DNA from 4 places in the Rahnella sp. RcJ3 genome. Region 1 is predicted to be linked to each of the others. Evidence: predicted binding sites of a transcription regulator. Region 1 holds the regulator's gene; each other region holds the start of a gene.
What was found. The regulator CRP, encoded in region 1, controls carbon source genes, mostly activating them, when cyclic AMP is high. The targets are predictions, from matches to a motif close to ATGTGANNNNNNTCACAT.

Region 1 (8,186 bases):
TTTCCAGCGCCTGGTGTGCATTCTGGCGCAGCAAACCGCTTTGCCATTGCGGCCACAACCAGATAGTGCCACCAAAGGCCAGCGCGCAGCCGATCAGGGTATCGACCAGTCGTGGTACCAGAAAATGCACGCCGTTCATCGCCAGCAATTGCAGGGTATACACTGCAGTCACCGTCATGCCGACCATCGCCAGTCCGTAGTTTTTGCGCAGAACGGTATAGGACAACAGGGTGATCAGCAACATGCACAGCAGCGTGGTGCCTTCCGGCAGTTCCAGTTTGAGCAAGCCTGAGGCAATCAGCAATCCAGCCAGCGTACCGAGTGCACGGTGCTGGATCCTCACCCGCGTGGCGTTATAACCGTTCTGGCTGACCAACATGATAGTCAGCAAGATCCAGTAGGGTTTGGGCAAATTGAAGAACAGACCCAGACTGCTGCCAATCGCCAGAATAATGCCCAAACGTGCGGCATTACGCAGTGCCACGGATTTGAAGGAAAGATAGCTTTTCAGCGCGGGCCAGAAGGGCAAACGCGGCTGGGTGTTCATCAGGTCACGTTTGTACAACGGCCGCTGTGTGCGTAACAGACGGGCAATGCGGCTGAAATGGTAATAACAAAACTGACCTACCGGATTGTCCGGGTTGCGCGCGGCGATTTTCTCCAGCGCGGTCAGCTCATTGGCCATCGTAAAGCGCCCGGATAAACGGTGATAAAGAATATCGTCGGCAATCACCCGAAGACGGGTGGAAATCACCTGTGCATTTCGGCGGATAACCGCTTCGGCATGGCTTTCCTCCACCAGTTTCTGCACTTCTTCCGGCTGATGCAGGCTCACTGTAATGTGCTCCTGCAAATCGAGCGCCACCTGAAAACGCTGAAACAGCCGCTTATGGTGATGATGATGTCCGTGCTGGGGCAACATGTGTAATTGCTGATAAAGCAGGGCAATCAGGTCGATAACCTGCTGCTGGCGGGCTAGCAGTGGGGGTAACGCGGTTTCGGGATCGGTGTGTTGCGTCAGCAGGCTGTACTTGGCTTCGAAATAATCCGCGAGTTGCAGATAGAGCTGGCTGAGTGTTTCGCGCATCGGCTGTTCTTCCGAAATACGAAACCACGCCCAGTTAAACAATCCGTACCAGGCTGTGCCAGCGGCGAACAACACCGGGGCCTGCCACATCGGGCGCACGCCCACCATACTCAGCGTGAAGATAGTCGCCACCAGCGCACCGGGCAGCAGGCGCGCATGCAGCGGGCTGATTTCACCGGTGACGCCGAGCAGTAACGCCAGCGACAGCATGATCAGCGGCAGCGGTATATGCCAGCTTTCGAGCATCAGTTGCAGCAGAAGGCTGCTCACGGCAAAGAGTGAACCGCCGACGAGCAGGCGTTTGAAAAAGCGTTTATGCGGGGTATCCAGACCGGCGATGTTACAACAGGCCGGGCAGAGGGAAAACAGCAGGCCCATTTGCAAATTGCCAAACAGCCAGCAAATGCCAACAGGTAAGCACAACACCAGCGTCTGGCGCAGCGCGTAGTTCACTTCAGGATGGTAAAACAGTCTTCGCCATAGCGTCATGGGTAAAGCTTAGCCCATAAAAAAGGCGCGACAGTGTTTTGCCGCGCCAATTTTTGAGGGATTAACGTGTGCCGTAAACGACAATCGTTTTACCGTGTGCGGAGATCAGGCTTTGATCTTCCAGCATTTTGAGAATGCGTCCGACTGTTTCACGTGAACAACCGACGATTTGGCCAATTTCCTGGCGGGTAATCTTGATTTGCATCCCGTCCGGATGGGTCATTGCATCAGGCTGTTTAGCCAGATTGAGCAAGGTTTGAGCGATACGACCGGTAACGTCAAGGAAGGCAAGGTTGCCGACTTTCTCTGACGTCACTTGCAGACGGTTGGCCATCTGCGCGGAGAGACGCATCAGAATATCCGGGTTAACCTGAATCAGCTGGCGGAATTTTTTATATGAAATTTCAGCCACTTCACAGGCAGTTTTAGCACGTACCCAGGCACTGCGTTCCTGACCTTCTTCGAAGAGTCCCAGCTCACCGATGAAGTCACCTTGGTTAAGGTAGGACAGTATCATTTCCTTGCCTTCTTCATCTTTAATCAGGACAGCAACTGACCCTTTCACGATGTAGTAAAGCGTTTCGGCTTTTTCACCCTGGTGAATCAGCGTACTTTTAGAAGGATACTTATGTATATGACAGTGAGACAGGAACCATTCAAGAGTCGGGTCTGTTTGTGGCTTGCCGAGAACCATTTGCTATTATCCTCTGTTGTTATCGCTGCCCAAAATCACAGGGCTCAGAGTTCCCTGTACGGCACTTCAAATCCAAAGCGCCCTTTCAGCATATAACTCTCCAGAAATGCTGCAAGCGGATGTCGGAGTGCAACAGCCTGTTTATTGCTGTCATCACCGTGGGTTCTGTACTTAAACCGCAAAAACCGTCACCGCAATTTACTGGAAAGTATGTTTCGGCTTTGTTTGTAGCACAGGTTTGAGATGCTGTCTTCTGTTGTCTCGCTTCAGCATGATGGCGATCGGGTTACGTTGCCAGATTTTAGGTGAAAGGGTACTCTGAGAGCAGATTTCGACAAGTTTATTCACCGGGAGAATAGTTCATGCATGCACGTGTCAAATGGGTTGAAGGACTGACATTTTTAGGTGAGTCTGCATCGGGTCATCAGATTTCAATGGATGGAAACGCGGGTGATAAAGCCCCAAGCCCGATGGAAATGTTACTGATGTCCGCAGGGGGGTGTAGTGCAATCGACGTGGTGTCAATTTTGCAAAAAGGTCGTAATGACGTGCGTGATTGTGAAGTGAAGCTGACCTCACAACGCCGCGAAGAAGCGCCGCGTCTGTTCACTCACATCAATCTGCATTTTATCGTCACCGGTAAGGATCTGACCGATAAGATTGTTGAACGTGCGGTCAGCCTGTCTGCCGAAAAATACTGTTCTGTGTCTCTGATGCTGGGGAAAGCAGCCACAATCACCCACAGCTTTGAAGTGATTGCAGCCGAATAAAGTTTACTCGATCTTCTTGCCTTCCATCAGGCGCTGCACCAGCGGCGCCATGATCAGCTCCATCGCCAGCCCCATTTTGCCGCCCGGCACCACCAGTGTTTTGATGTGCGAGATAAACGACCCTTGCAGCATGGCCAGCAGATACGGGAAATCGATGTCATCCAGTCCCTGAAAATGAATCACCACAAAGCTTTCATCCAGTGACGGAATGGCTTTGGCGGCAAACGGGTTCGAGGTGTCGATGGTGGGTACCCGCTGGAAATTGATGTGTGTGCGGGAAAACTGCGGCGTAATGTAATTGATATAGTCATCCATCGAACGCACGACGGAATCCATCACCGCTTCACGGGAATGCCCGCGCTCGCCGGTATCGCGCACCAGTTTCTGGATCCATTCGAGGTTGACGATAGGCACTACGCCGACCAGCAGGTCGACCTGCGCGGCAACGTCAATTTTGTCCGCCACCACACCACCGTGTAACCCTTCGTAAAACAAAATATCCGTCGGTTCCGGCAACGCCTGCCACGGCGTAAAGGTACCCGGCACCTGATTGTAGGGAACGGCTTCGTCATAAGTATGCAGATACTTACGTGAACGGCCAGTGCCTGTTTTACCGTATTCGATAAAGCTTTTTTCCAGCAAACCAAAGTCATTGGCTTCCGGCCCGAAGTAGCTGATATGACGTCCCAGATCGCGCGCCTTGCGTATTGCCGCATCCATTTCAGGACGGGTGAAATGATGAAAACTGTCGCCTTCCAGTTCCGCCGCACGCAAACCAAGCTGCTGAAATATTTTACGAAATGCCACGCTGGTGGTCGTGGTGCCTGCACCGCTCGAACCGGTCACGGCAATAACAGGATGTTTGGCTGACATAATGCGCTGTTCTCCATAAAGGTGATGCAGGCAGGCGAGACGCGGTCTTTTCTGTGGTCGAAGATCTGGCGTCAAGGCTGCGCATAATTAAGCCTATTGTTACCATATTTATTCGCGAAGCCAAAGAGGGCATCACTATTCTAAACCCGCCAGCAACGGTTGGATCAGCGGGTCTTTCTGGTGGAACAGAGAAACAATGTCATGCAGCGCCTTGCCTGTGTACTCCTTTTTCCACGCCAGACTGAGCGGGGAAGGGGCGCGCGGATAGCGGATTTGCCGGGCGATCAGCTCGCCGCTGTCGAGATACGGCTGGCACAGATGGCGCGGCAGAAAACCGATACCCATGCCCTTCAGGTGACAGGCCAGTTTAGTCGCCACATCTGCCACGATGATCTGCCGTTGCCCGGTCAGCAACCAGGCTACCCGCTTGTTCAGATGGCGCGAGGTGTCTTCCACATTGATGGCAATGTACTGACGCAACACCGCTTCTTCCAGCATGCCAGTGATGTGTTGCAGCGGATGAAAGGGCGCATGAACAAAAACCCAGTCCACTTCACCCAGCGGCAGCAGATTCACGGCGTTAGAAAGGGATTCGGTGCCGGTGACGCCAATCGCCAGCTGAAAATCTTCGTACAGCAGCGTATCCCATACCCCCATGTAAATCTGCCGTGTGAAAGTGAACTGCGTGAACGGGTAGCGCTGCGTCAGACAGCTTAATAACGCCGCCAGAGTTTCAGGGCAGTACATCAGATTGTTCACCACCACATTCAGCTGGCGCTCAATGCCGTCGTTAATCTGCTGCAGTTCTGCCGGTACACCCTCCAGCCAGGTTAGCCACTGGCGACATCGTTCAAGCAGATGCTGTCCGGCGGGCGTCAGCGACACCGTGCGGGTCGTGCGGTTGAGCAATAACGTCCCGGCACTGTCTTCCAGCATCTTAATTCGATAGCTGATGGTCGCAGGCGTTTTATGCAGCATCTCTGCCGCGCGGGAAAAGCTGCCTGTTTGTGCGACGTGCATAAAGGTTTTAATCGACTCCTCATCCAGCATAGGTCACCTGAAGTAATGTTAATGCATTGAATGAAAAAGATTTTATAGATTTAACCTGATGAGAATTGTGGACTTCATCAATTTTATGGAATCTTTTTCCATATTTCGATTGAGCAAGTTGGAAAAAGTTTCTACAGTAATTGCATTGAGGATAAATCCGCCAATCTGGCGGGCTTATCTCACCGGTTTTATTTTAAATGCAGGGATGAATGCCATGGAACTTCCGGTTTACCCGCTGACCCAGGCGGCCTTCGCGGTTTACGGCGATGTGATTGAGACGACAGGTCGCGATTTTTTTCATATCAACGACGGCAAGGTTGAGCGGTACCACGATCTGACCAACGTGGAAATCCTCGGGCAGGATCGCCCGCTGGTGAGCATCAACCGCGCCCAGCCAGCACCGTTGCCCATTGTGGTGACGCAACTCGAAAAACACCCGCTCGGTTCACAGGCGTTTGTGCCGATGCAGGGCGAGCGCTTTATCGTGATTGTTGCGGCAGGGGGCGAGACGCCGGACATCTCCACGCTGAAAGCCTTTATCACCAACGGCCTGCAGGGCGTGAATTATCACCGGAATGTCTGGCACCATCCGCTGTTTGCGTTTGAGACGGTGACGAATTTTCTCACCGTCGATCGTGGCGGCGCAGACAACTGTGATATCAGTCAGTTACCTCAGGGCTATCAGCTTATTTTACCCGTTGCGGCGGGATTAAAGTCGTGACGCTATAAAGCATCTTGCATAAGATACAAGCATCTGAAAACAAGCGAAACGCGGGCGCTCAGCGCCTGATGCTGGAGAAATGTGAGATGGCCGAAGTAAAAAAACGGGGGCGTCCTAGCCAGCCTGGTTCTGGTTCGCAAAAGGGCGCTCAGGCCTTAGAACGCGGCATTGCGGTGTTGAATTATCTGGCGCAGTCCGGCGGCAGTTCTTCTGTCAGCAACATTGCAGAGAATTTGTCGCTGCCCCTTTCCACCACCTTTCGACTGCTGAAAGTGCTGGAAGAGGCCGATTTTGTTTATCAGGATGCGCAACTGAGCTGGTGGCACATTGGCTTACAGGCGTTTACGGTCGGATCGTCTTATATCCATAACCGGGATGTATTGTCAGTCGCCGCGCCTTATATGCAGCGCCTGATGTTGTTGTCGGGCGAAACGGCCAATCTGGCGATCCGCAACGGTTTCGAAGCGGTACTGATCGGCCAGCGGGAATGCCAGTCGATGGTGCGGATGTGCGCGCCGCTTGGCAGCCGTCTGCCACTGCATGCCTCCGGTGCCGGGAAAGCGTTGCTGTATTCGCTGGATGACGAGGCGCTGATGAGCCTGATGATGCAGGCGGGGTTGAAGAACTTTACGACGCACACGCTGGATAATCTGAATGCGTTGAAAAAGGATCTGCAACACGCGCGTCAGCAGGGTTTTGCACAGGACAGCGAAGAGCATGTGACAGGGCTGAACTGTCTGGCCTCGGCGATTTTTGACAGCAATAACAATGCGGTGGCGGCGATTTCGATCTCCGGCCCCAGCTCCCGCTTAACGACGGAGCGTTTTACCGATTTAGGCGAACTGGTGCGGGATACCGCGCGTGACATCAGTCTGGCCCTGGGCCAGCGCCACTAACCGGTTCGTCCTGCGATCCCCGCTCTGTCGTGAGCGGGATTTTTTTCAGTTAAATTAAAGTTGGAAACTTTTTCCGTTATTTTATGCAAAGCGGAATTACCTGAGGATTTAGCTATGGCTCGTATGACAGCTGCACAGGCAGCAATGTATGTGTTGGAAAAAGAAGGGATCACCACCGCGTTTGGTGTACCGGGCGCAGCGATTAACCCGTTTTATAACGCCATGCGCCTGCATGGAAAAATCCGTCATGTGTTAGCCCGTCATGTGGAAGGTGCATCGCATATGGCCGAAGGTTATACCCGTGCGAAAGCCGGGAACATCGGCGTTTGCCTGGGGACGTCTGGCCCGGCGGGTACCGACATGATCACCGCGCTGTATTCCGCCTCGGCGGATTCCATTCCGATCCTGTGTATTACCGGTCAGGCACCGCGCGCCCGTCTGCATAAAGAGGATTTTCAGGCGGTGGATATTCAGGCGATTGCCGGGCCGGTGAGCAAAATGGCGGTGACCGTGCTGGAACCTGCGCTGGTGCCGCGTGTTCTGCAACAGGCGTTTCATCTGATGCGCTCCGGTCGCCCCGGTCCGGTACTGGTCGATCTGCCGTATGACGTGCAGACCGCCGAAATCGAATTCGATCCGGAAACTTATGAATCGCTGCCCGCTTACAAGCCTGCCGCCACCGTCGCTCAGGCCGTCAAAGCGATGGAAATGCTCAACGCCTGTGAGCGTCCGCTGATTGTGGCCGGTGGCGGTGTGATTAACGCTGATGCCGCCGCGCTGTTGCAGCGCTTTGCTGAAATAACCCAAGTGCCGGTGATCCCGACGCTGATGGGCTGGGGCGTGATCCCGGACGATCACCGCCTGATGGCTGGCATGGTCGGATTGCAGACCGCGCACCGCTACGGTAACGCCTCACTGCTGGCGTCGGATCTGGTATTTGGCATCGGTAACCGTTTTGCCAACCGTCATACCGGCTCGGTAGAGAAATACACCGCAGGCCGCAAAATCATCCACGTTGATATCGAACCGACACAAATCGGCCGCGTACTTTGTCCTGATTTAGGCATTGTGTCTGACGCCGGTGAAGCCCTGAAACTGCTGATTGAAGTGGCAGAAGAACAGAGAAAAGCCGGCAAACTGCCGTGCCGCGAAAGCTGGATCCAGGAATGTGAAGAACGCAAACGCACCATGCTGCGCAAAACCCACTTCAACGATGTGCCGGTCAAACCGCAACGCGTCTATGAAGAAATGAGCAAAGCCTTTGGCCGCAATGTGAATTACGTAACCACGATCGGCCTGTCGCAAATTGCGGCGGCGCAGATGCTGCACGTGTTTGAGCCGCGCCACTGGATCAACTGCGGCCAGGCGGGCCCGCTGGGCTGGACCATTCCTGCGGCACTCGGCGTCTGCATTGCTGCGCCGGAACGTCAGGTGGTCGGGATTTCAGGCGATTACGATTTCCAGTTCATGATCGAAGAGCTGGCGGTCGGTGCGCAGTTCAACATTCCTTACATCCACGTCCTGGTGAACAACGCTTATCTTGGCCTGATCCGCCAGTCGCAGCGCGCCTTTGATATGGATTACTGCGTCCAACTGGCGTTCGAAA
Region 2 (8,186 bases), on a different contig from region 1:
GGGTGAATAACGACCAGATGAAAATGCTGTAGAAATAAACTTTTTTCGAACCGAATTTATCGAGCAGCCAGCCACCGGGTATTTGCCCGATGACATATGCCCAGGAAAATGCCGAGAAGATATAACCCATCCCGACGGAATCCAGCCCGATATCTTTGGCCATCGCCGAACCGGCAATGGATAACGTGGCACGATCGCCGTAATTAAATGAGGTGACAATAAATAACATCACCACTATCCAGTAGCGCGCGTTAGTTCTTTTTTTGACGGCACTGGCTGCTGAAACGGTAGTTTCCATGGTGTTCTCCGGAATTAATGACAACGCCTCTAAACAGAGATAAAAGTCATTCCATTCACAGAACTGTAGGGTTCAGAGAGGAAGGAACGCAGCCAGTATATGAACAACATTCCCTTTACTCATTGGGCAATCAACCAAGCATAAATAGCCCTTTGCATTTATCCTGAGGCAAATGCCCAGCGACGTGCGAGTTGTTTCACAAAAAATGAAACGGCTGTGATGGCGGTCACAGATGGTTGTTATCTAATTGCAGGGCCACGTACAGCAATAAACGATCGTCGAAGTTCCCCAGATCCAGGCCGGTTAATTCCGAGATACGGTTGAGGCGATATTCCAGCGTATTACGATGAATATACAGTGCCTTAGACGTAGCGGTCGGCTGAACATTATGGTGGAACCACGACGTCAGTGTGCGGCGCAGTAATCCGTTGCCATCCGTCGCTTTCAGACGCGCCAGCGGACGCACCAGTTCATCGGCCTGCCAGCCGCCACGCAGGCTGTCGAGCAGCACGGGTAAGATCAGATCCTGATAGAAGTAACACCGCTGTTCCGGCATCCGCTGTTTGCCCACACTCATGGTGGTACGTGCGGTGCGATAAGAACGGGCGATGCTGCCAGGGCCGGTAAAAAAGTTGCCAAGGGAAATGCGCACGCGCAGACGACCAGTTTCGGTCATGCGCGACAGCAGATGATCAATGCGCTGGCGGTGGCCCTCCGGATCCCAGCGATCGTAGCTGTTCAGGGCCGGTTTCAGCACCACCATTTCGGTGAGGGAAACGATAGCGATCAGATTGTCACGCTCCGGCGTGGTCAGTAAAGTTTGCAGTTGTTGCAGTTCTGCCATGGCAGAGTCCACACCGAGCTGTCCGCTGTCGACTTCCACCACCGCCGCGACACGTGGCCGGTTGAGGTCGATGCCCAGACGCTGCGCCCACTCCATCAGCGCCGGAGACAGTTCATCCACACGAATCAGGTTAAGCACCAGTTCTTCCCGCAGACGGCTGTCCTGCGCCAGCATGTGCAGCAGACGCGCCTGTTCGAGCATCATTTCGGCGGTCATACACACCAGCTCGCCATACTGACGCAACTGGGACGGATTGCCCGTCAGGCCGATAACGCCCACGATCTGACCGTCGATACGCAACGGCAGGTTGATGCCCGGACGTACACCGTGCAAATGCCGTGCAACGCCCTCGTCGATGTCGACAATGCGCTCCTGCGAAATCGCCAGCAGTGCGCCTTCGTGCAATTCACCAAGACGCTGATCATCGCCGCTGCCGATAATCCGTCCGCGACCATCCATGACATTCACATTACTATCAATAATTTGCATTGTGCGGGCAACAATTTGTTGCGCCAGCTTTGCATCGAGATGATATGCCGACATGGAACCCCTGCCTTGCTGTTTTATCGTTGTTAAAACAGCATACTCAGGCCGCGATGCCCATACATTATGCAAATGCCCAAAGAGCGAAAGCACCTATTGAAGTTGCGGGGAATATCACATTTTTAAGCAAATGCCCAACCGGCCCGGCAAAATCCACATGATTGATGAGAGTCCCTGAAAGACAGGCAAAAAAAAGCACGCGGGAGCGTGCTTTGTGTGAGGTATAGCAGGCGGAAATTACTGCGCCAGCAGGTAAATTGAGGTATCACCACGCTGAATATCCAGCGCCAGAACGTTTGGTTTGGTGTCGAGAATTTTACGCAGCTCGCCCAGATTGGTCACTTTCTGCTGGTTCACACCCAAAATGACGTCGCCTTTTTTCAGGCCGATGCGCGCGGCCGTTGAACCCGGCTTCACTTCATCGACTTTCACACCTTTCTGATCACCTGCCGCACCGTTACTCAGTTCAGCCCCTTCGATGCCGGTATAAATGTTGCCGGATTCGATTTTCGATGTCTGAGTGCTTTGCTCAATGGTCACGTCAACGTTCATCGGTTTGCCTTCACGCAGCAGGCCGAGCGTCACTTTGGTGCCGATTGGCAGGGTGCCGATATCAGCACGGAACGAGGCGAAGCTGCTGATCGGTTTACCGTTCATGCTCAGGATCACGTCACCGGCTTTAATGCCCGCTTTCTCTGCGGCAGATTTCGGCATGACCTGACTGATGAATGCACCGCGCTGTGCGTCAACTTTCATGGCTTTCGCCAGTTCAGAGTTCAGCTCGGTCCCCATAATGCCCAGTTCGCCGCGTTTCACCTGACCGAATTCGATCATTTGTTTGGACAGGTTTTTCACCATGTTACTTGGGATCGCAAAACCGATACCGATGTTGCCGCCGTCCGGTGCCAGGATCGCCGTGTTAAGGCCAATCAGTTCACCATTCAGGTTCACCAGCGCACCACCGGAGTTACCGCGGTTGATCGCGGCATCCGTCTGGATGAAGTTTTCGTAGTTCTCAATATTCAGGCCGGAACGACCCAGTGCAGAAACGATACCGGAAGTCACGGTTTCGCCCAGACCATACGGGTTACCGATAGCCACGGTGTAATCGCCCACACGCAGTTGTTCGGAATCCGCCATCTTAATGGCCGTCAGGTTTTTCGCATTCTGTAACTGAATCACCGCGATATCAGAACGCGGGTCCTTGCCGATGACTTTGGCGTCGAACTTACGGCCATCGTTTAGCTGTACGCTGATTTTGGTTGCGTTATCAACGACGTGGTTGTTGGTGACCACATAACCTTTGTCGGCATCAATGATGACGCCGGAACCCAGCGCGCGGAAATCTTCTTTCTGTTCAGGCGCAGGCTGACCGTCAGGCCCCTGACCGCCGCCCTGACATACCGGAGAACCCTGGAACGGCGAACCGTCCTGGCACAGCGGCGAATTCTGACCAAAGAATTGCTGGAACTGCTGACCCATGCGTGGTGTTTTTACCGGAGCACTGCCTTCAACGTTGACACTCACCACCGATGGCATCACTTTTTCAAGCATAGGTGCCAGGCTGGGAAGCTGAGTGGTGCTGGTGCTGGAAGACGCAGTTTCAGCAGCCAGTGCAGAAGAAACCGGGGCCATTGCCATACCGATGCTTAACGCTAATGCGCTGAGGAATAAACTCGATTTTTTCATTTTTCAGGATCTCTTAAAATTATTGTGGCAACCAAAATAGTCGCATTGCTTGGTAGTCGTGATACTGAGATGGTATTAATAGCGTGAAGTTCATCAGGGTCGAAATGACAATGGTAAAAAATTATTGTCAGCATTTACAAATGGCGTTTTTTCAAACAGTTCCGTAAAGAAAATTAAAGAGAGTTCAATTTGTCTTTTTAAAACAAATTACTCAGCCGCCATGAGTCTTCTGTATTCATCGTATGCATAAAGGTCAGTCATTCCGCTGATATAATCCTGAATCATTCGCGCACGGTAATAAAACTCCTGCGCGGCATGTTCCGCGACCGGTAATCCTTCCAGCGCCGCCACGGCATTGTTGTAAGCCAGACGATGTTTGGCTGAAATCTTATGCAGCAGACGGGTTTCAATCGGATATTTCCTGTGCGTATCCTCCTGAACTAGCTGGTTAAAATCGGTCAATGGCATATCCAGCAACGGGCTATAAATATCAAGTAATCCGCTGATCACCCGATAGCCTTGTAATTCCAGCTCCTCCACTTCGTGATGATTGAATACCTGTTTGAAGGCCACCGCTTTATAAATCTCTAACAACCGGTTGGCCTGGCTGTCATCTTCCAGCAACGCATGATTAAAGGTGCCCTGATAAATATCTTCTATATTATCAATGAACCGGCGGGCAGCATGCGGCACCAGTTGTTTCACTGTCTGAACGCGCAGCTCCATAAAGAAGTAATCCACCGGATTACGGAACGTTTTCGCTTTATCCATTTTCTCGTAAGCAGTGCGAACCACTTTATCGAAGAAGTCATTTTTCTCTATCGCGCCCCACTCACGGCACAGATAATTATAAAGCTGTTCCACGCTGAAAATACTTTTCTCAACCGCATCTTCCAGATCGGCAATGCAGTAAGAAATATCATCGGCCGCTTCCATAATGTAGGTAAGCGGAAAGCGGTTAAATTCACCCAGCCCGAGTTCACTGCGCAGTTTTTTGATGAACGGCTCTTCCGCCAGATAAAAACCCGGTTTTTTCATCAGGTAATCATGTGAAGGAAGTTTAGTCATTGAATACGCAGGGCGGGTATATTTCAGAATGCAGGCGGTCTGGCTGTAAGTCAGATTGAGTTTCAGCAAGGTGAAGACCAGCCGGATGGCCTGCGCATTGCCTTCAAAATTAGACAGGTCGTAGCGGATTTTACTGCGCAGCTGGTTCAGTTCAGCATCGTCTGGCGTCAGGCGCAAACACGTCACCAGACAGGCATCCGTTTCCTGTGGTGTTTCGCCGCAACCGGCGGTGTCCATCCGCTTAGCAAACCAGTTGTTAATGGCGGATTCACCAAAATGGCCAAATGGCGGATTACCGATGTCGTGCATCAGGCACGCCATTTCTACCACGCTTTCAAAGGGATCGGTCACCTCGTCCAGCCCGTAAGCCTCAAGCTTGTTCTGCCTGCGCAAACGGTGGAGGATCTCTTTGGCGATGTGACGACCAACCTGCTGAACTTCAAGGGAATGGGTCAGACGACTGCGGACGGCAGCATTTTTCTCCAGCGGAAAAACCTGAGTCTTTTGTTGCAGACGGCGGATGGCAGCCGAGTTGATAATGCGCCCGCGATCGCTTTCGAACTGACGGACGACATCATAGTCATCGCGTGCCTCGATCGGGGCGCTGAAAGGACGCTGAAAATTGAATTTCGTTTTAAAATCGATCCCGGACATGATTTCCCACCTTTTCAGCCACTCACACATCAAACCGACGCGCTTTTTGCAGTAGCAACCTGCACCCCAAACGGATTATTTCTTACCTTTAGCCATGATAGACTATCGCACATTGTTTTCGTGATTAAACCGTCAATTCCGCACACGCTGCGGCTCATTCCAACCACATCTGCGAGTATTCATATGAAAGTAGGCATTATCGGTGCAATGGAGCAGGAAGTGACCCTGCTGCGCGACAAGATTATCAACCGTCAGACTATCGAACGCGCAGGCTGCGAAATCTATACTGGCCAGTTAAACGGTGTGGACGTGGCGCTGCTTAAATCCGGCATTGGTAAAGTGTCTGCCGCCATGGGCACCACATTGCTGCTGGAACATTGCCGTCCTGACGTGGTGATCAATACCGGTTCCGCAGGCGGGCTGGCGAAAACCCTGAAAGTCGGTGATATCGTCGTGTCTGATGAAGTGCGTTATCACGATGCTGACGTCACCGCGTTTGGCTATGAACCGGGCCAGATGGCCGGTTGCCCGCCTGCGTTCACTGCTGATCCGGCGCTGATTGAACTGGCAGAAAACTGTATCCGTGAACTCAACCTGAACGCCGTACGCGGTCTGGTTTGCAGTGGCGATGCGTTCATCAATGGCGCAGCGCCTCTGGCACGTATCCGCGCAACCTTCCCGAATGTTGCTGCTGTCGAAATGGAAGCCGCGGCTATCGGTCACGTTTGCCACCTGTTCGGTACCCCGTTCGTGGTCGTTCGCGCAATTTCTGATGTTGCTGATGGTGAATCCCACCTGAGCTTTGAAGAATTCCTGGTGGTTGCCGCACAGCAATCCACCCTGATGGTAGATGCGATGCTGACAGCGCTGGCGGCTGGCGAAGAATAATGATGCGCCGGTTCGGCCTCATACTGAGTTGCCTGCTGCTGCCTGTGGCAGCAACTGCGGCGCCGGCCCAACGGGTGATCAGTCTGGCACCCAATCTGACAGAACTGGCATTTGCCGCCGGTCTGGGCGATCAGGTAATCGGAGTTAGTGCTTACTCCGATTACCCGCCACAGGCCAGCAAGCTTGAGCAGGTGGCGAACTGGCAGGGAATCAACGTCGAACGTATTGTGACGCTGAAACCTGATGTAGTTCTCGCCTGGCGTGGCGGTAACCCGCAACGTCCGCTGGATCAGCTGATTTCGCTGGGTATCCACGTTATCTATCTTGATCCGCAAAATGCGGAACAGGTGGCACAAGCGCTGGAACAACTTGCGGCGTACAGCCCTTCTCCGGAAAGCGCAAAACGCGCCGCTGCTGATTTTCGCCAGCAATGGCAGGCGCTGAAGCTGAAATATCATCGCCAAAAGCCGGTTTCTGCCTTTATTCAGTTCGGCACCCAGCCGCTGTTTACTGCCGCCGCGACCACAATGCAAAGTGAAGTGCTTAACGTCTGTGGTGCAAAAAATATTTTCGCCGACAGTCGTGTGCCCTGGCCTCAGGTCAGCCGGGAACAGGTTTTAAGCCGTCATCCTCAGGTTATTGTTATATCGGGCGGAAAATCACAAAAACAGGTGATCGAGGATTACTGGCGTTCCATGCTCAGCGCGCAGGTTATCGCACTGGATCCTGACTGGTTCAGCCGCGCAGGGCCGCGTATTCTTCTTGCCGCACAACAACTTTGCCCGCAGCTTGCAGCCTTGCCTCAGGGGTGAATGCTTACTAACTATTTAGCCATGCCCCCGCGAAATACCGGCATGGCGCTTTTCCGAATTGTTGCTTTATTAACCGAAATCAATAATTCTGCCCTGTCATCTGGTAACATGTCCGGCGTAAAATCCTACGTACGTTGCCAGCCCTCGATTTAACATTATCTCTTTGTATTACAGACGAAATAATAAGAATAACGGCGCGATACACGATAAAAACGTGACTTATTTCCCGATCATAAGAAATCTGGATTAAAGGCCGTAAAATTTAGACCGATAACCTTTTCAGCCAGGCTGATTTTGTTGAACTACACCAGCAGGAATAACAATAATGAAAGCTCTTTTACTCAGTGCGCTGCTCGCACTGATCCCGCTGTCGGCTGTTGCGGGCATGGCGGGCGGTCAGATTGGCGTCAGCCTGACCATCCTGCCGGGTTGCAAGATTGATGCTGCGCGCACAGGCACTTCCGTCATCTGCGCCAGCCACACGATGATGCAACCGCATATCAGCGAAATCATGCTTAATGCCGTGCCGGGAATTAGCATCGGTTCGAAGCTGGTGACTGTCGAATGGTAACCCCCTTGTGAATGCTCACTTACCTGAGCACCCTGTTCACACCGACGGTTTCAACATAAAAAAAGCCCGTCTGCATAGCAAACGGGCTTTTTCTTTAAGACGGATATTTAGATACTAAAGGAAGAACCGCAACCGCATGTCGTTTTTGCATTCGGGTTGGTCACCACAAAACGTGAACCTTCCAGACCTTCGGTATAATCCACCGAACCGCCAACCAGATATTGCAGGCTCATCGGGTCAACCACCAGCGCCACACCGGCTTTTTCGATGGTCATGTCGCCGTCATTAATTTTGTCGTCAAAGGTGAAACCGTACTGGAAACCGCTGCAACCCCCACCGGTGATGTACACGCGCAGTTTCAGGTTCGGGTTTTCTTCGTCGGAAATCAGGTTTTTCACCTTACGCGCCGCGGCCTCAGTAAACTGTAACGGCAACGCGGTTGTTTCATTCAACAATGCTTCACTCATAATTTCTCACTCCCAATCCGCATTTGTTCAGGCCGCCGGATTGACTGTCTGAATAATATACTCATTATCTTATACCTGAGTTAATGCTTCAAGTATGGGCATTTTTGGCTGCGCTGTCCTGCTTATTGATGCCTTCAGCGGCGATCTCACCCTGCGCTTTTTCCGCGTTCTCACGTTCCTGCCTCTGTAAGGTGCGGGTCAATATGGCGGAATACAAGGGCTTACCCCCCAGAAATTGCGCCAGCAGGGTCGCGCCCAGACAGGTAATGATCATCGGTAAAATCAGCTGATAATTATCGGTCATCTCCAGTACCAGCACGATACCCGTCAGCGGTGCACGCACGCTGGCGGC
Region 3 (8,186 bases), on a different contig from region 1:
AACCGTAAACTTCTCTTTATTCCGCTGATTTTGTTCCTGGCGCTGGCCGCGGCTTTTCTGGTGCAACTGACCCGCAATGCCAACGGCGATGATCCGACGCTGCTGGAATCAGCCCTGATTGGCAAACCGGTGCCGGTGTTCAAACTGGAATCGCTGGCGCAGGCGGGCAAAACCTACGATCAGTCGGTGCTGCGCGATGGCAAACCGATGCTGCTCAACGTCTGGGCGACGTGGTGTCCGACCTGCCGCGCCGAACATGATTATCTCAATACGCTGGCGGCAAAAGGTGTCCGTGTGGTCGGCCTGAACTACAAAGACGACCGGCAGAAAGCGGTCAACTGGCTGAACACACTGGGCAATCCTTACATGCTGAGTCTTTACGACGGCGACGGCATGCTGGGGTTAGATCTGGGTGTTTATGGCGCGCCGGAAACCTTCCTGATCGACGGGCAGGGCATTATCCGCTATCGCCATGCCGGTGACTTAAATGAAAAAGTCTGGCAGACCGAAGTTCTGCCGCTGTACAAAAAATACGGAGGCAATGTATGAGACTGATTTCATCGCTGCCTGCGTTGTTGCTGGGCATGTTGCTGAGTGTCAGCGCGTTCGCCTCCATCGACACGTATCAGTTCAAATCGCCGGAACAGGAACAGGCTTACCGGGACATCACGGCGCAGTTGCGTTGCCCGAAATGTCAGAACACCAATATTGCCGCGTCGGATTCGATCATCGCCGCCGATATGCGTACCAAGGTGTTTCAGTTGCTTAATGAAGGGCAGGACAGACAGCAAATCGTCGCGTATATGGTGGCGCGTTATGGCAATTTCGTGACTTACGAACCGCCGGTCACGCCCTCTACCTTTATTTTGTGGCTCGGGCCGGTGCTGGTCATTGTTATCGGCGCAGGCATGATTTTTATGCGTTCCCGCCGGGGTGCTGCGCGCACTGAAAACACGGCCACATCAATGTCAGAACAAGAGAGACAGCGCCTGGCGCAGTTACTTAAAGACAGCGACAGGAAAGGATCATGAGCATTTTTTGGCTGTGCATTGTAGTGATGCTGGTTATTGCACTGGCGCTGTTTATCGTGCCGGTTATCCGTGGCGACCGCGCGGAACACACTTCCCGCGATGCGCTGAATAAAGCGTTTTATCATCACCGTTTGACTGAGCTGGAAGAAGACGAAGCGCAGGGCGTGGTGGACGAACGTCCGGCGCATATTCAGGAATTGCAGGAAAACTTACTGACTGATATTCCGGCGGGTCAGGTGTCCGCCGCCATTCAGCCGATTGGTCGCTGGACGCTGGTGCCCGGTGCTATTTTGCTGGTGATGATCACGCTCGGTTTGTATCTCTACGCCGGTGGTCTGGGGCAGGTGAGTGCGTGGAATCAGGTCATGCAGCGTATGCCCGATTTACGCCATCGCATTGCCGATGACCACGGCGCGCCGCTGACCGCCACCGACGTGCAGGATTTAGGGCTCGGATTGCGTACCGATTTGCAGGCAAATCCGCATAATATCCAGGACTGGGTGATGCTTGGCCGTGTAGGGATGGCGCTCAATAATGCCGCCACCGCCACGCAGGCTTATGCCCACGCTTATCAGCTCGCGCCGGATGATATGTCAGTCAAACTCGGTTATGCCGAAGTGTTAACCCGTTCGTCCGATCCGCAGGATAACCTTACCGGCGGCAACCTTTTGCGCAGTATGCTGGAAAAATCTCAGGGTGATCTGCGTGTATTAAGTCTGCTGGCCTATAATGAATATGAACAGGGACACTACCCGCAAGCCATTGGCGCGTGGGAAGTTATGCAGAAAATCCTGCCAGCCGGTGACAAACGCCTGGAAATGGTCAACGCCAGCATTGCGCAGGCAAAACAAAAAGCGGGGCTGGATCAGGTTAAACTGTCGGTCAATGTCACGCTTTCTGCTGAGGCTCAGGTGAAACTTCCGCAGAATGGCACGGTCTTTATTTCGGTGACTGATGGCAGCAGTCCGGTGCCGGTTGCGGTGAAAAAGCTGCCGCTGAGCCGCTTCCCGCTGGCGATCACCGTCGATGACAGCAACGCAATGATGCCGGAACGCTTGCTTTCTTCGCTGCATCAATTAAAAGTACGCGTTCGTATTTCACAAAATGGTCTGGCAACGCCAGCCTCAGGTGACTGGTACGGCGACAGTCCGCTGACTGATTTTTCCGGCAACGGTCAGGTCAGCATTGAGATTAATCAGCAGGTTCCTTAATCAGGAACCGACGATCAAAAACAGGGAGATATCCATGAACTTACGCCTGACTGGGCTGGCGTTTGCGACAGTTTTACTGGTCGGTTGTGCCGGCACATCCGGATCATCGGACAGCGAACAGCAGGGACGTTCTGATCCGCTCGAAGGTTTCAACCGGGTGATGTTCGACTTCAACTATAACTATATGGATCCGTATCTTGTGCGCCCTGTCGCGGTGGCGTGGCGTGATTACGTGCCGCAACCGGCGCGTAACGGTACCAGCAACTTCCTGAGCAACCTGGATGAACCGGCCAGCATGGTTAACTCCTTGCTGAAAGGCGATCCGTACCGTGCAGCGATCCACTTTAACCGCTTCTTCCTGAACACCATTTTAGGGATGGGGGGACTGATCGACGTCGCCGGGATGGCGAACCCGAAACTGGCGCGTGAAGAGGCGCAGGGCTTTGGCAGCACGCTTGGCCATTACGGCGTGGGTTACGGCCCGTATGTGGTTCTGCCAGGTTACGGCAGCGCGACAATTCGTGATGAAGGCGGTGATCTGGTTGATGATTTGTATCCGATGCTCAGCTATCTGACATTCTGGATGTCAGCCGGTAAATGGGTACTGGAAGGGGTGGAAACCCGTGCAGAACTGCTCGATTCTGATGGCCTGATCCGTAACTCTTCTGATCCGTATCTGTTTATACGTGAGGCTTACTTCCAGCGTCATGATTTCCTGGCAAGAGGCGGTCAGCTGATGCCGCAGGAAAACCCGAACGCCGCACTGATTCAGGGCGACCTGAAAGATATCGACTCGGAATAACCGTTCCGGACACACAAAAAAAGCGCCTTCTGGCGCTTTTTTTATATCAGGCGTATCACTCAGTTCATCAGAAGCTGTAGTTAAAGTTCGCGCCGTACAGCATGGCGGTCCCTTTGGCCTGGTATTCGTAATTCGGTACACCATCAGCGACTTTCTCACTGATGTTCACCGTCTGGCCATGCATATAGGAGACACCGACGTCCACAGATGCGTCTTTATTGAAGGCGTAAGTGGTACCGGCTGAAATCCAGAAGCGATCCTGATCCGGGATAGAAATGGTGCGGTTATCTGCCGGAACCGGGCTGTCATCAAAGGCGATACCGGTACGGAACGTCCAGTTATCGTCATAGTAGTAGGTGGTACCCAACGCGATGCGGTAAGCATCATGAAAGCCTTCATCTTTCTGGAACAGCGTCTGGCCGTTAGAACCGGTGGCTTTCAGCTCCTGGAACTGGCTCCAGCTGGTGTAAGCCAGGCTGTAGTGAATCGCCCATTTTGGTGCCACACGGTTATAACCGGACACTTCCCACATTTCTGGCAGGTTCAGGGTCAGGGAACCCGGAACAGTTTGACCGCCAGTCCCGCCTAAGGCTTTTGGAATGCCGTTGCGGTATTCGCCATCGAAGTCAATTTTGACTTCAGAACGGTAGGTGAAGCCGTAGCGGTTATTATCATCCACTTCATACAGGATACCGGCGTTCCAGCCGTAGCCCCACTCATTGCCTTTCAGCTTGGCGGCTTCCGTATCCGCAGGCAGCCGGCCACCGGTTTGAATTGGCACCAGTTCACCGGCGGTACGACGGAATTTAGCTTTCGCGTAAACGGCATCAAAGCCCAGGCCGAAGCTGAAATGCTGGTTCAAACGGTAAGCAACGCTTAAGTTAGTGTTGACGGTAGTGAGGTCAGTTTCGCCGCCGATCGGGCCTGCCGGATAATTATCGCTGAATTCTGTCGCCAGACCATAGTTTGACGTAGCTGATGCACCGACGGCCCATTGATCATTGAGCGGCATAATAAAGTGCAGGTTCGGTACCCACTGATTCGGTGCAATGTTATCCGCATCAGTGCTCTGACCTGTAACCGGCGAGTTGCCCGTCACTTTGACATCCGGGTCGATATAAATCGCGCCCGCGGAGAAGGAAGGACGATCAAACATGGTCATGGTTGCCGGGTTACGGCTCCCGGATGCCGCGGTGTCAGCGATGGCACCTTCACCCGAGAAAGAGCGACCTAAACCCGCAGCGGTATATTCATTTAACTGAAAACCTGCTGCATATACGTTGGAGGAAACAATTGCCACTGCAGCTGCCAGAGCTGATCTTTTAAACAGGTTTTTCTGGTTCATGACCAAAACCTCAATTTTATGTTTTTTATCAAACAATGTTACATGGAGTAACAATGAGCGCGGGATTGTAGGGTCCGTTATCAGTCTGACAAATCAGACCAGTGAGCGAAGTATAGGTCTGACCTGTGGTGAAGTTGCAATAATGTTTCGTTGATATTTCTTATTTGATGCAAGAAATTGGATCTGCTTAACAAAAAACAAACAATAAAAGTTCAATTAAGAAACGTTAAAGTGAGAACAATAACGCTGTAATCATCGATTACTTACATATACGTGATCTGGATCACCTGAAAGGCACATAATAAGTAAGTGCTAGTGTGTTGTCAGAGAGGTGGCGTAAAATACAGGCTGGAAATAAAACTTTATTCGCAAACAGGCCAGACGGTGGATGTTGCCGTTGGTGCCGGGGAGAAATTATGTCTGACGTAACCATGTCCTCTAAATCCACTCAACCTCTGCATTCCATCAACAAATGTGGTGCGGAAGAAACCGCAGCCTGCTGTTGTGTAGATGTGGGTACCATCATGGACAACACTGATTGCACTGCTTCTTACAGCCGCGTTTTCGAAACCGAAGCCCAGGCGAAAGAAACCCTGCAAGCCCTGACCGAACGTGCTCGCGGCGTAGAATCTGAGCCGTGCGAAATCACCAGCCGTATCGAAAAAGTGGCAGGCGGTGTTGAACTGAATATCGATTTTACTTTCAGCTGTCAGGCTGAAACGATGATCTTCCAGCTCGGGCTGCGTTAATCCCCGTCATACTTTGAGCCGCAGATGCGTTGGCTGCACTCAGTAACCCGAATCACTGACTTATGTCAGCTCATCGGGATTACTTCGATTGCCGCCTTCCTGCGACTCAAATTATTTAGGGGAAGTTGTAATACCGCTTAAATAAGCGGTATTTTTTTGTCTGCTATTTCTGCCTGCCGCCTTTCTTCTCATTCTTATTTCAGAAAAATTTGCTGTTGCTCGCACTTCATTGCCTTTCACTTTGCCAAATGTAAATACATAGTTAAAACTGAGTTATCAGGTCTGACCTCTTAGGACCCTATTTTTCTCAGGAGCTCGTATGAATAACGTTATTCCACTGGTGACGCGTGAGGGCGATCGCATTGCGATTGTCGACGGCTTGCGCACGCCGTTTGCCAAACAGGCCACCGCTTATCACGGCATTCCTGCTGTCGATCTCGGCAAAATTGTGGTCAGTGAGCTGCTGGCAAAAAGTGGGATAGACCCGAAGCACATCGACCAGCTGGTTTTCGGCCAGGTAGTCCAGATGCCGGAAGCGCCGAATATCGCCCGCGAAATTGTGCTCGGCACCGGCATGAATGTGTCGACCGATGCGTACAGCGTTTCACGTGCCTGCGCCACCAGTTTTCAGGCGGTCGCCAACGTGGCCGAAAGCATTATGAGCGGCATGGTGCAGGTCGGGATCGCAGGCGGAGCGGATTCTTCTTCAGTACTGCCGATTGGCGTCAGCAAACGTCTCGCCCGCGCCCTGGTGGATGTTAATAAAGCGCGCACTCTGTCGCAGCGCCTTTCCATTTTCAGCAAACTGAAACTGCGTGATTTATTGCCGGTGCCGCCGGCAGTAGCCGAATATTCTACCGGTCTGCGCATGGGGGATACCGCTGAGCAGATGGCGAAAAGCCACAATATCAGCCGTGCGCAGCAGGATGAGCTGGCGCACCGTTCTCATACGCTGGCTGCACAGGCGTGGGAGCAGGGTTATTTAAGCTCGCAGGTGATGGCAGCGCAGATTCCGCCTTACCGCGAAGTGCTGCAAAAAGACAACAACATCCGCCTGAATTCTGAAATCAGCCAGTACGCCAAATTACGTCCGGCGTTTGACCGCAAACACGGCACTGTTACCGCTGCCACCAGCACGCCGCTGACTGACGGTGCGGCGGCGGTATTAATGATGAGTGAATCCCGTGCGCGTGAACTGGGCCTTGAACCTCTCGGCTACCTGAAAAGTTTCGCATTTGCTGCCATCGACGTCTGGGAAGATATGCTTCTCGGGCCTGCTTATGCCACGCCGCTGGCGCTGGACCGCGCAGGGCTGACGCTGGGTGATTTGGATCTTATCGATATGCACGAAGCGTTTGCCGCGCAGACGCTGGCGAATATCAAAATGTTAGCCAGTGATGAATTCGCCCGCGAAAAACTCGGGCGCAGTCAGGCAGTTGGCGAAATAGACTGGGATAAATTCAATGTTCTGGGCGGTTCACTGGCCTACGGACATCCTTTTGCGGCCACCGGCGCACGCATGATTACGCAAACGCTGCACGAATTACGCCGTCGGGGAGGCCGTTACGGGCTGACGACGGCTTGCGCAGCGGGCGGCCTGGGTGCGGCAATGATTCTGGAGGCCGCGCAATGAGAGATAATATGGAAAATCTGAATCCGGCAGATACGGAAGCTGCCGAACCGGCTTCTGCTTTTTCGCTGATGTTTACTGCTGAACACGTGGGGATTATCACCATCGATGTTCCCGGTGAAAAAGTGAATACCTTAAGGGCTGAATTTGCTCAGCAAATCTGTGCCATTTTGCAAAAAGCGCAGCAGTATCCCAATCTGAAAGGTCTGGTGCTGATTTCCGGCAAACCGGACTCGTTCATTGCCGGTGCGGATATCACGATGATTTCCGGTTGCCGGACCGCTGCCGAAGCCAGTGAACTGGCGCAAAAGGGCCAGACGGTGATGTCGCAGATTGCGTCCTTTTCCGTGCCGGTGGTGGCGGCCATTCATGGTAGCTGTCTCGGCGGTGGTCTGGAACTGGCGCTGGCGTGCCATGCCCGCGTGTGTTCGCTGGATGAAAAAACGCAACTCGGCCTGCCGGAAGTACAACTGGGTTTACTGCCGGGTTCCGGGGGTACGCAGCGGCTTCCGCGGCTTATCGGCGCGCCTAAAGCGCTGGAGTTGATGTTAACCGGTCGCAGTGTTCGCGCGAAGCAGGCGCTGAGAATGGGGCTGGTGGATGACGCAGTACCGTATTCTATTTTGCTGCAAACGGCGCTGGAACGTGTGGCAAAAGGACGTAAATCACGTCCGCCATTGCCGTGGCAGGCGCGTCTGGCCGGTGGTCCGTTGGGCAAAAGTTTGCTGTTCCATTTTGTACGCAAACAGACGCAGGCAAAAACGCACGGCAATTATCCTGCCACCGAAAAAATCATAGATGTGGTGAAAACCGGGCTGGATCAGGGCAGTGGTAGCGGCTATCAGGCGGAAGCTAAAGCTTTTGGCGAGCTGGTGATGACCCCGGAATCTGCGGCATTGCGCGGCCTGTTTTTCGCCTCCACCGCGCTGAAAAAAGAAAAGGGCGGCGATGCCGAACCCTTGCCGGTTCGCCGTGCAGGTATTCTCGGTGGTGGCCTGATGGGCGGCGGTATCGCGAATGTGACTGCCACCAAAGCCGGTCTGCCGGTGCGTATTAAAGACATTAATCACGAAGGCATCCGTCATGCCCTGAAATACAGCTGGGATTTGCTGGAGAAAAAGGTGCGAGGCCGCAGGTTGACCCGCAACGAACAGCAACGGCAGATGATGCTGATTTCCGGCACCACGGATTACAGCGGTTTTGCGCAGATTGATATCGTGGTGGAAGCGGTGTTTGAGGATTTATTGCTCAAGCAAGCCATGGTGGCAGAAATCGAGCAAAATGCTGCCCCCCATACGATTTTTGCCTCAAACACCTCTTCTCTGCCCATTCATAAGATTGCAGAGCAGGCTGACAGGCCGGAACAGGTGATCGGACTGCACTATTTCAGCCCGGTGGATAAAATGCCGCTGGTGGAA
Region 4 (8,186 bases), on a different contig from region 1:
CCTCGATTTCCTTATTTATTCTGGTGATGGGGCTGGGACAACTGGTGGCCGGTCCGCTGGTGGATAAATTTGGTCGTCGCCCGATCGCCATTATCGGCGTCATGGTGTATCTGGCAGGGGCGATAGTTGCTGCGACCTCCGTAACACCGTGGATGTTTTTATTATCCCGCGTCATTCAGGGACTGGCAGTGTGCTGCACTTCCGTAGTGATTTTCAGCGGCGTACGCGACCGGATGAGTGGCAACGATGCCGCCCGTGCGTATGGTTTCCTCAATGGCACGCTGAATATCATTCCGGCACTGGCACCGCTGATCGGCGGCCTGATCGCGCAATATTATGGCTGGCGTGCGCCGTTCTGGGCATTAACCGGTTATACACTGGCTGTCTTACTGCTGGTTATATTCAAACTGCCTGAGACTCGCCCTGCTGATACGCAGACCAACACCGGCCTGCCATTCCGTCAGTACGCCCGCATTTTATTCAATGCGCGTTTCATTACTTTTGCTCTGGTGAATGCAGGTGCAATGGGTATGGCGCTGACGTATGTCTCGCTGGCGCCGACCGTTTTGATGAACACTGCCGGGCTGACGCCACTGCAGTTTTCACTGGTATTCGGCGCAAACGGATTCTGGATCATGGGGATGAGCTTTATCGCCAACCGGATTATCCGTAAAGTGGGGCGTCCGGTATGTCTGAAAACAGGCGGCATCCTGATGTTTATTGGCTGTCTCGGGCTAATAGCTGGGATCACGCTGGTTCCGCCTGCGGAACAAACAGCAACCTGGCTGTATATGGTGCCAGTCGCCAGCGCCTGTGCCGGTCTGGCTTTCCTGATGGGCCCGGCCACCAGTTATGCGCTGGAACCGTTCTCCGGTGAAGCTGGCGTGGCTTCGGCACTGGCAGGTTCGGTGCAAATGGCGGGCGGTGCACTACTTGGTTTTATCGCGATGGCATTACCGTTGCAGCCTAAGCTGAGTCTGTCGCTGGTGATGCTGGCAGGAGGATGTCTGGCGATGCTGGCTCGACGCGCCAGCAAAAAATCGACGGGCCAGCTGACCCGCCTGGGACAGTAATACGTTTTTTAACCGATTGTCGACACCGGTACGCGGGGTGCCAGCGCACTCAGCAGTTCGTAACCCAGCGTACCGGCCGCTGTTGCCACGTCATCCACCGGTAAATTATTCCCCCACAACTCAACCGGCGCACCCATCTGCGCCTGCGGGCATGGCGTTAAATCCACAGCCAGCATATCCATTGAAACCGTGCCCGTCGTCGTCGTTCGCACGCCGTCTACCCAAACCGGTGTACCGGAAGGCGCATGGCGCGGATATCCGTCCGCATAGCCACAGGCCACCACGCCGATACGCTGAGGACGAGTTACACTGTAACGCCCGCCGTAACCCACGCGCGCACCGGCGTTAAGTTCCTGTACGGCAATCAGCTCACTTTTAAGCGTCATTACCGGTTGCAGACCGGTATGCGCAATATCTTTCCACTCACCGCTTGGCGACGCGCCATAGATAATAATTCCCGGACGGATCCAGTCATGATGTGTATGCGGATGCCACAGCGTCGCAGCGGAATTGGCCAGACATCGCGGGCCGCGAATGTTTTGCCCGGCGAGGTTAATCACACTCATCTGCGCATCGACACCTTCCACACTGTCAGCGGTGGCGAAATGGCTCATCAGCGTGATTTCCCCCACCTGCTTCAGCTCACGTAACTGCTGCCAGACAGCACCGGCGCGCTCAGGTGCAAAACCCAGGCGGTTCATGCCACTGTTTACTTTCAGGTAGATACTGACCGGCAGGCTGATGCTGGCCTGCGCAAGGGCTTTTATCTGCCATTCGCTGTGTACGGCCGTGGTCAGGCGATATTTATCAACAATAGCCAGATCCTCTGCGGTAAAAAAACCTTCAAGCAGTAATATCGGTCCCTGCCAGCCGGACTCACGCAGTAAAATCGCCTCATTGAAATCGAGTAAAGCGAAACCGTCAGTGGCGGATAAACTGCGCCAGATACGGGATATACCGTGGCCGTAGCCGTTGGCTTTCACCACCGTCCAGACTTTACTGTTGGGGGCAAAACCGCGAATGATGTTCAGGTTTTGAGTTAACGCAGACTGAGACAATGTGGCTGAAATCGGGCGAGGCATACCAGCTCCGGCAATAAGCAAAGTAAAAACCATGCGGTATCAAACCCCGCATGGGATCGGATTACAGCAGGTTCAGCCTACCGGATGCATTTTGTGCGGGCCAGCCGGACGGGCAATGAAATCCGGGCTGTAACGCTCAACCGAGAGATCATCGGATGGGATCGCAGGCATCACGCCGGACATAATGTCCGAGAGCAACTGCCCGGAGCCACAGGCCATCGTCCAGCCCAGCGTGCCGTGGCCGGTATTGAGATACAAATTCTTAATGCGCGTACGCCCGACAATCGGCGTGCCATCCGGCGTCATCGGACGCAACCCCGTCCAGAACGTGGCCTGTTCGACGTTGCCGCCGTTCGGATAGAGATCTTTGACCACCATCTCCAGCGTTTCGCGGCGCGCCTGCGCCAGCTTCAGGTTGAAGCCGACAATCTCCGCCATACCGCCGACGCGGATGCGGTCATCAAAACGGGTGATAGCAATTTTATAGGTTTCATCCAGTACGGTAGACACCGGCGCAGAAGCCGGATCAGTAATCGGAATCGTCAGGGAATAGCCTTTCAGCGGATAAACCGGAATAGAGACCAGATCACGCAGCAACGCGGTGGAATACGATCCGAATGCCACCACGTATGCATCCGCCCTGACGAACTCATTGCCACACTGCACGCCAGTGATTTCGCCATTTTCAATATGCAGCTTATCCACCGTGCGGTTAAATTCGAAGATAACTCCCGCCTGACGCGCCATGTCTGCCAGCTTGCGGGTAAACATCTGGCAGTCGCCGGTTTCATCATTGGGTAAACGCAGGCCGCCGGTCAGTTTGTGCGCAACCTGAGCCAGCGCCGGTTCTGCAGTCGCCAGCTGGCTGGATTCGAGCAACTGATACGGCACACCGGCGTCTTCCAGCACCGCAATATCTTTGGCTGCGCTTTCAAACTGCTGCGCGGTGCGGAAAAGCTGCAACGTGCCACCCTGCCGACCCTCGTACTGAATGCCGGTATCTTCGCGTAACGCTTTCATGCAGTCACGGCTGTATTCCGCCAGACGCACCATGCGGCTTTTGTTGGTCTGATAGTGGTCCATGTTGCAGTTACGCAGCATTTGCCACATCCATTTAAGCTGGAACTGTGTTCCGTCGAGGCGAATCGCCAGAGGCGCGTGCTTCTGGAACATCCATTTGACGGCTTTGACCGGAACCCCCGGAGCCGCCCACGGCGCAGCATAGCCCGGTGAGATCTGTCCTGCATTACCCGCACTGGTTTCTTCTGCCGGGCCGGACTGGCGGTCAATAACCGTCACCTGATGACCCGCTTTAGCCAGATACCATGCACTGGCGACACCGACCACACCACTGCCTAAAATCACCACACGCATATCGACTCCACTCCACGACAAAACAAAGCATAATATTCTGATGACAGGAAATTAACCTGACTGAGAAAAATCACCAACACAGGCACTCACAACCGTGAGGTCTTTCACATTTATTTATCGTTCATGACAGCATTTATTTCAATAGCCAGAAATAAATAACGATATTCCGCAACATTCCGGCCATGCGGCAAGAAATTTATGGCGTAATGACAGCATTGATTGCATTGATGTCACAAGACTCCCGACGCTTCAGGGTCAGTTTTGTTGCAGGTTTTTATTCTTGTGTACAAGCCGTGCATCAGCACAAAACACCACAAACAAACAGGCATGTGATATTCCCTCACGCTGCGCAGAGAATTGACGTTCAGGTTGAACGGGGATTTATAAAACGAGGCAAAGCCGAAGTGGCTGCGTAAAACATTAAGGCCACTATGAATAGTGGCCTTATATTGCGGAAATTTACCGGCGTAACAGAAAAAATCAGGCAGACGTCGTTTCCAGTCTCATCAGAGAGACAGGTTTAAACAGGCCCGTCTGCCCTTCCAGTTGCACACAACTTTCGCGGCGAATTTCTTCCGGTGAACTCGATTTCACCCTGAACGCGGTAATTTTGCCGGTAACGCCCGTTTCGGCATCCATTACACGAACGCCCTGGCCGATACGATTTCTATATCTATCATAAGTAAAGGTATTTACCATTTTCTTGACCTCCTAAAGCATCAATAACAAACAATAGCGGGTTAATGCTATACCCGTAAAAATTAAGTTTCAATATATAAACCCTGCTAAGTATCAGGTTAAATTTCATACCCTGTCCCGCCACGTTGCCATTTTAAAAATGTGACTCATATCGCAACGACGCAATTACTGACCTACACTTCAATCGGTTTCTGTTTTGCACCGTTCATTTCAGCAATTTTCAGCAATAAGGAGTCGATTGTGAATAACTCAAACTTTCTGAAGCTTAAAGATGGTACACAACTTTTTTATAAGGATTGGGGCAGCGGACAGCCGGTGGTTTTTAGTCACGGCTGGCCCCTGTCGTCGGATGCTTTTGAAGATCAGATGCTGTTTCTGGCAGAACATGGTTATCGCGTTATTGCCCACGACCGCCGCGGACACGGGCGTTCTTCTCAGTCATGGGAAGGCAATAATATGGACCAGTACGGAGATGACATGGCCGAACTGACGGCTTATCTGGATCTCAAAGACGCGATACACGTCGGGCACTCTACCGGCGGCGGCGAAGTTGCCCGTTATATTGGCAGGCACGGCACCTCGCGGGTGGCAAAAGCGGTATTAATTGGTGCAGTGCCACCGATTATGATCAAAACAGATTTCAATCCCGGTGGATTACCGCTTTCTGTTTTCGACGGTATCCGTGGCGGTGTGACAAAAGATCGTTCCCAATTTTTCCTGGACTTGCCCGACGCATTTTATGGTTTCAACCGCCCCGGTGCTGAGGTGTCAGAAGGTTTACGCCAAAGTTTCTGGCTCCAGGGTATGCAGGGTTCAATAAAAGCACTTTATGATTGTGTTAAAGCGTTTTCTGAAACCGATCAGCGCGAAGACCTGAAGAAGATGACGATCCCGACGCTGGTGATTTACGGTGATGATGACCAGATTGTGCCACCCGCTTCCTCCAGCGAAGCTGCGCTTAAGTTGTTGCCAAATGGCAAAGGTAAGGTTTATGCGGGCGCATCTCATGGTCTGTGCAGCACACACAAGAATCAGATAAATCAGGATTTGTTAGAATTTATCCGCAGTTAATCCCCCGCTGTTTGCGCCTGTCTCCTGATATTGTTCGCCCAAAGCCAGACTGTACGCGGCTTTGGGCTCTTTATTGCCCGCCGATTGACAGTCTCCTGCCTTAAGGATATAGATTTGTTGAGGAATGGATTCATGGTGTTTATCTAACGACACACTCAGATTGAGCTACGATTATCAATGGACGTGCGAAATCTTAAGAAAAGGTTGTGAATCAAACACTCTGTAGCGTCCATAACTGAATGAGGGTGCGGCTTATGACGACAGTGACCCAAAAGCAAAAAACTGAGGACAAACGTCTTAGCGATGGACCGGACTGGACGTTTGAGTTATTGCAAACTTATCTCGAAGAGATTGACCGGGTGGCGAAGTCCTACCGGCTTGAAACTTATCCGCATCAAATCGAGATCATCACTTCCGAACAAATGATGGATGCCTATTCCAGCATTGGCATGCCGATCAATTACACTCACTGGTCGTTCGGCAAGAAATTCATCGAAACCGAACAGCTGTATAAGCACGGACAACAAGGTCTGGCGTACGAAATCGTCATTAATTCCAACCCGTGTATCGCTTATCTGATGGAAGAAAATACGATCACCATGCAGGCGCTGGTGATGGCCCATGCCTGCTACGGGCATAACTCTTTCTTCAAAAATAACTATCTGTTCAGAAGCTGGACCGATGCCAGTTCCATCGTCGATTACCTGCTGTTCGCCAAGCGTTATATCAGTGAATGCGAGGAACGCTATGGTGTCGATGAAGTTGAACGGTTGCTGGATTCCTGTCACGCGCTGATGAATTACGGCGTTGACCGCTATAAACGTCCGCAAAAAATCTCCCTGCAGGAAGAACTGGCGCGGCAAAAAAGCCGTGAGGAATACCTGCAAAGTCAGGTGAATTCTCTGTGGAAAACGCTGCCACGCAAAGACAGTGTAGACGCACCGGAACAGGCGCGACGTTTCCCGCCGGAACCGCAGGAAAACCTGTTGTATTTTATGGAAAAAAATGCACCTCTGCTGGAATCCTGGCAGAGAGAAATTTTGCGCATTGTACGTAAAATCAGCCAGTATTTTTATCCGCAGAAACAAACTCAGGTCATGAACGAAGGCTGGGCGACATTCTGGCATTACACCATCCTGAATCATCTGTATGACGAAGGAAAAGTCTCCGACCGTTTCATCCTGGAGTTCCTGCACAGTCACACGAATGTGGTGTATCAGCCGCCTTATAACAGCCCGTATTACAGTGGTATCAACCCGTATGCTCTGGGTTTCGCGATGATGCAGGATATCAAGCGTATCTGTCAGGAGCCGACGGAGGAAGACCGTTACTGGTTCCCGGATATCGCCGGTTCAGACTGGCTCGACACGCTGCATTTTGCGATGCGTGACTTTAAAGACGAGAGCTTCATCAGCCAGTTCCTGTCACCGAAAGTGATGCGTGATTTCCGTCTGTTTACGGTGCTCGATGACGATCACAATAATTATCTGGAAATCGCCGCGATCCACAATGAGGAGGGCTACCGTGCAATTCGTCAGGAGTTGTCGGCGCAGTATAATCTGAGTAATCACGAACCGAATATTCAGGTCTGGAATGTGGATTTGCGCGGAGACCGCTCGCTGACATTACGCTACATTCCGCAGGACCGGGCACCGCTTGATAAAAGCCGCCGTGAAGTGATGAAACACGTCCACCGCCTGTGGGGCTTCGATGTCTTTATCGAGCAACTCAATGAAGACGGCAGCGTCGAGTTACTCGAACGTTGCCCGCCACGTCCGACACCGCTGTAAAATTTCCATTTTCAGGCATTAAAAAAGGGCGCTAAGCGCCCTTTTGTTATTACTGGCTCCCTCAATCCTTCAAATTATATCGAGGCAGCCAACGATGAGACTGTTTGAAGGATATAGGGAATTAACGATGTTTTTGTTCGGCCAGGTCACCCGGCATAGCACCCTGCATGCTGTGCCAGATTTCACCGCTCTGACGGCCATAATTACGCACACAATCCACAATCTGCTCATAGCTTTTCTCGTGGCAGATATCAGACAACTTTTTATAGAAAGTGATCGCCAGTTTGCGCGCTTCAGGATTGGAGAAGTAATAGCGTCCGACGCGCGTATAAAGACCGCGCAGTCCGTTGATGATCAAACCATAAATCGGGTTGCCAGAGGCGAATGCCAGACCACGGAAAATGCCGTAATCGAGCGCCGTAAAGGCTTCGGCATGATCTTCAACCTGAGTCGCTTTCGCGAGAACCTGTTGGGTTTCTTCCGGGTTGGTACGCATCGCCTTGCGGATAAAGATCGTCGCGATGTTGGTACGCACAGACAGCAAATTATCAATCAGCTGCGGTACGCTGTCATGATCCAGACGCGCCAGCGTTTCAAGAATATTCAGGCCGGATGTTTCCCAGAAATTATTCACTTTCGTCGGTTTACCGTGCTGAATGGTTAACCATCCATCGCGGGCAAGCCGCTGTAACACTTCACGCAATGTGGTTCGGGTTACACCAATGAGTTCTGAAAGCTCTCTTTCAGCAGGCAAAATTGAACCCGGAGGGAAGCGGCTATTCCAGATACTTTCGATGATATACTCTTCGGCAAAACCGGCAGGACTTTGTGCCTTAATAACCATGTGTTTGTCGTTCCGTGTGGGGCTTTTATTAGGGATATAGTTCATCTCATCATACCAGATGAAAATGCCCTGTTATAGCGTCCCGACGGAAGTAATGTTGAAACTGTGGGTGGGCTGACAGAATTTCACATTTTTCATGGATTTATTGCATCGCCCTTTATTATTGAAAAATCCAGTCAGACGATTAAACTTACCTATCTTTTTGAAACATTAATAAAATATATATAAAGGACCTTTGGGCAATATGGAAACA

Region 2: the regulator CRP is predicted to act here: its motif matches at 1,788-1,805, upstream of DXU84_RS09935 (CdaR family transcriptional regulator).
Region 3: the regulator CRP is predicted to act here: its motif matches at 4,661-4,678, upstream of DXU84_RS04170 (YfcZ/YiiS family protein).
Region 4: the regulator CRP is predicted to act here: its motif matches at 4,368-4,385, upstream of ydfZ (putative selenium delivery protein YdfZ).

Annotation. Positions count from the first base shown of each region.
Region 1 is NZ_QSNX01000014.1:100,052-108,237, forward strand. It holds gene DXU84_RS18250 (YccS/YhfK family putative transporter) at 1-1,576, opposite strand, end outside; gene crp (cAMP-activated global transcriptional regulator CRP) at 1,638-2,270, opposite strand; gene DXU84_RS18260 (OsmC family protein) at 2,633-3,040, shown strand; gene DXU84_RS18265 (phosphoribulokinase) at 3,044-3,913, opposite strand; gene allS (HTH-type transcriptional activator AllS) at 4,049-4,963, opposite strand; gene DXU84_RS18275 (ureidoglycolate lyase) at 5,178-5,684, shown strand; gene allR (HTH-type transcriptional repressor AllR) at 5,771-6,580, shown strand; partial or broken gene gcl (glyoxylate carboligase) at 6,695-8,186, shown strand, end outside.
Region 2 is NZ_QSNX01000006.1:111,884-120,069, forward strand. It holds gene DXU84_RS09930 (MFS transporter) at 1-298, opposite strand, end outside; gene DXU84_RS09935 (CdaR family transcriptional regulator) at 525-1,685, opposite strand; gene degP (serine endoprotease DegP) at 1,923-3,374, opposite strand; gene dgt (dGTPase) at 3,582-5,096, opposite strand; gene mtnN (5'-methylthioadenosine/S-adenosylhomocysteine nucleosidase) at 5,280-5,984, shown strand; gene btuF (vitamin B12 ABC transporter substrate-binding protein BtuF) at 5,984-6,796, shown strand; gene DXU84_RS09960 (hypothetical protein) at 7,122-7,367, shown strand; gene erpA (iron-sulfur cluster insertion protein ErpA) at 7,475-7,834, opposite strand; gene clcA (H(+)/Cl(-) exchange transporter ClcA) at 7,923-8,186, opposite strand, start outside.
Region 3 is NZ_QSNX01000002.1:315,357-323,542, forward strand. It holds gene DXU84_RS04140 (heme lyase CcmF/NrfE family subunit) at 1-1, shown strand, start outside; gene DXU84_RS04145 (DsbE family thiol:disulfide interchange protein) at 1-549, shown strand, start outside; gene DXU84_RS04150 (cytochrome c-type biogenesis protein) at 546-1,031, shown strand; gene ccmI (c-type cytochrome biogenesis protein CcmI) at 1,028-2,242, shown strand; gene mlaA (phospholipid-binding lipoprotein MlaA) at 2,277-3,044, shown strand; gene fadL (long-chain fatty acid transporter FadL) at 3,112-4,389, opposite strand; gene DXU84_RS04170 (YfcZ/YiiS family protein) at 4,806-5,138, shown strand; gene fadI (acetyl-CoA C-acyltransferase FadI) at 5,458-6,771, shown strand; gene fadJ (fatty acid oxidation complex subunit alpha FadJ) at 6,768-8,186, shown strand, end outside.
Region 4 is NZ_QSNX01000021.1:37,571-45,756, reverse strand. It holds gene DXU84_RS21275 (multidrug effflux MFS transporter) at 1-1,073, shown strand, start outside; gene dadX (catabolic alanine racemase DadX) at 1,082-2,155, opposite strand; gene DXU84_RS21265 (D-amino acid dehydrogenase) at 2,228-3,529, opposite strand; gene DXU84_RS21260 (hypothetical protein) at 3,736-3,945, shown strand; gene ydfZ (putative selenium delivery protein YdfZ) at 4,010-4,228, opposite strand; gene DXU84_RS21250 (alpha/beta fold hydrolase) at 4,469-5,299, shown strand; gene DXU84_RS21245 (SpoVR family protein) at 5,554-7,089, shown strand; gene fadR (fatty acid metabolism transcriptional regulator FadR) at 7,211-7,933, opposite strand; gene nhaB (sodium/proton antiporter NhaB) at 8,178-8,186, shown strand, end outside.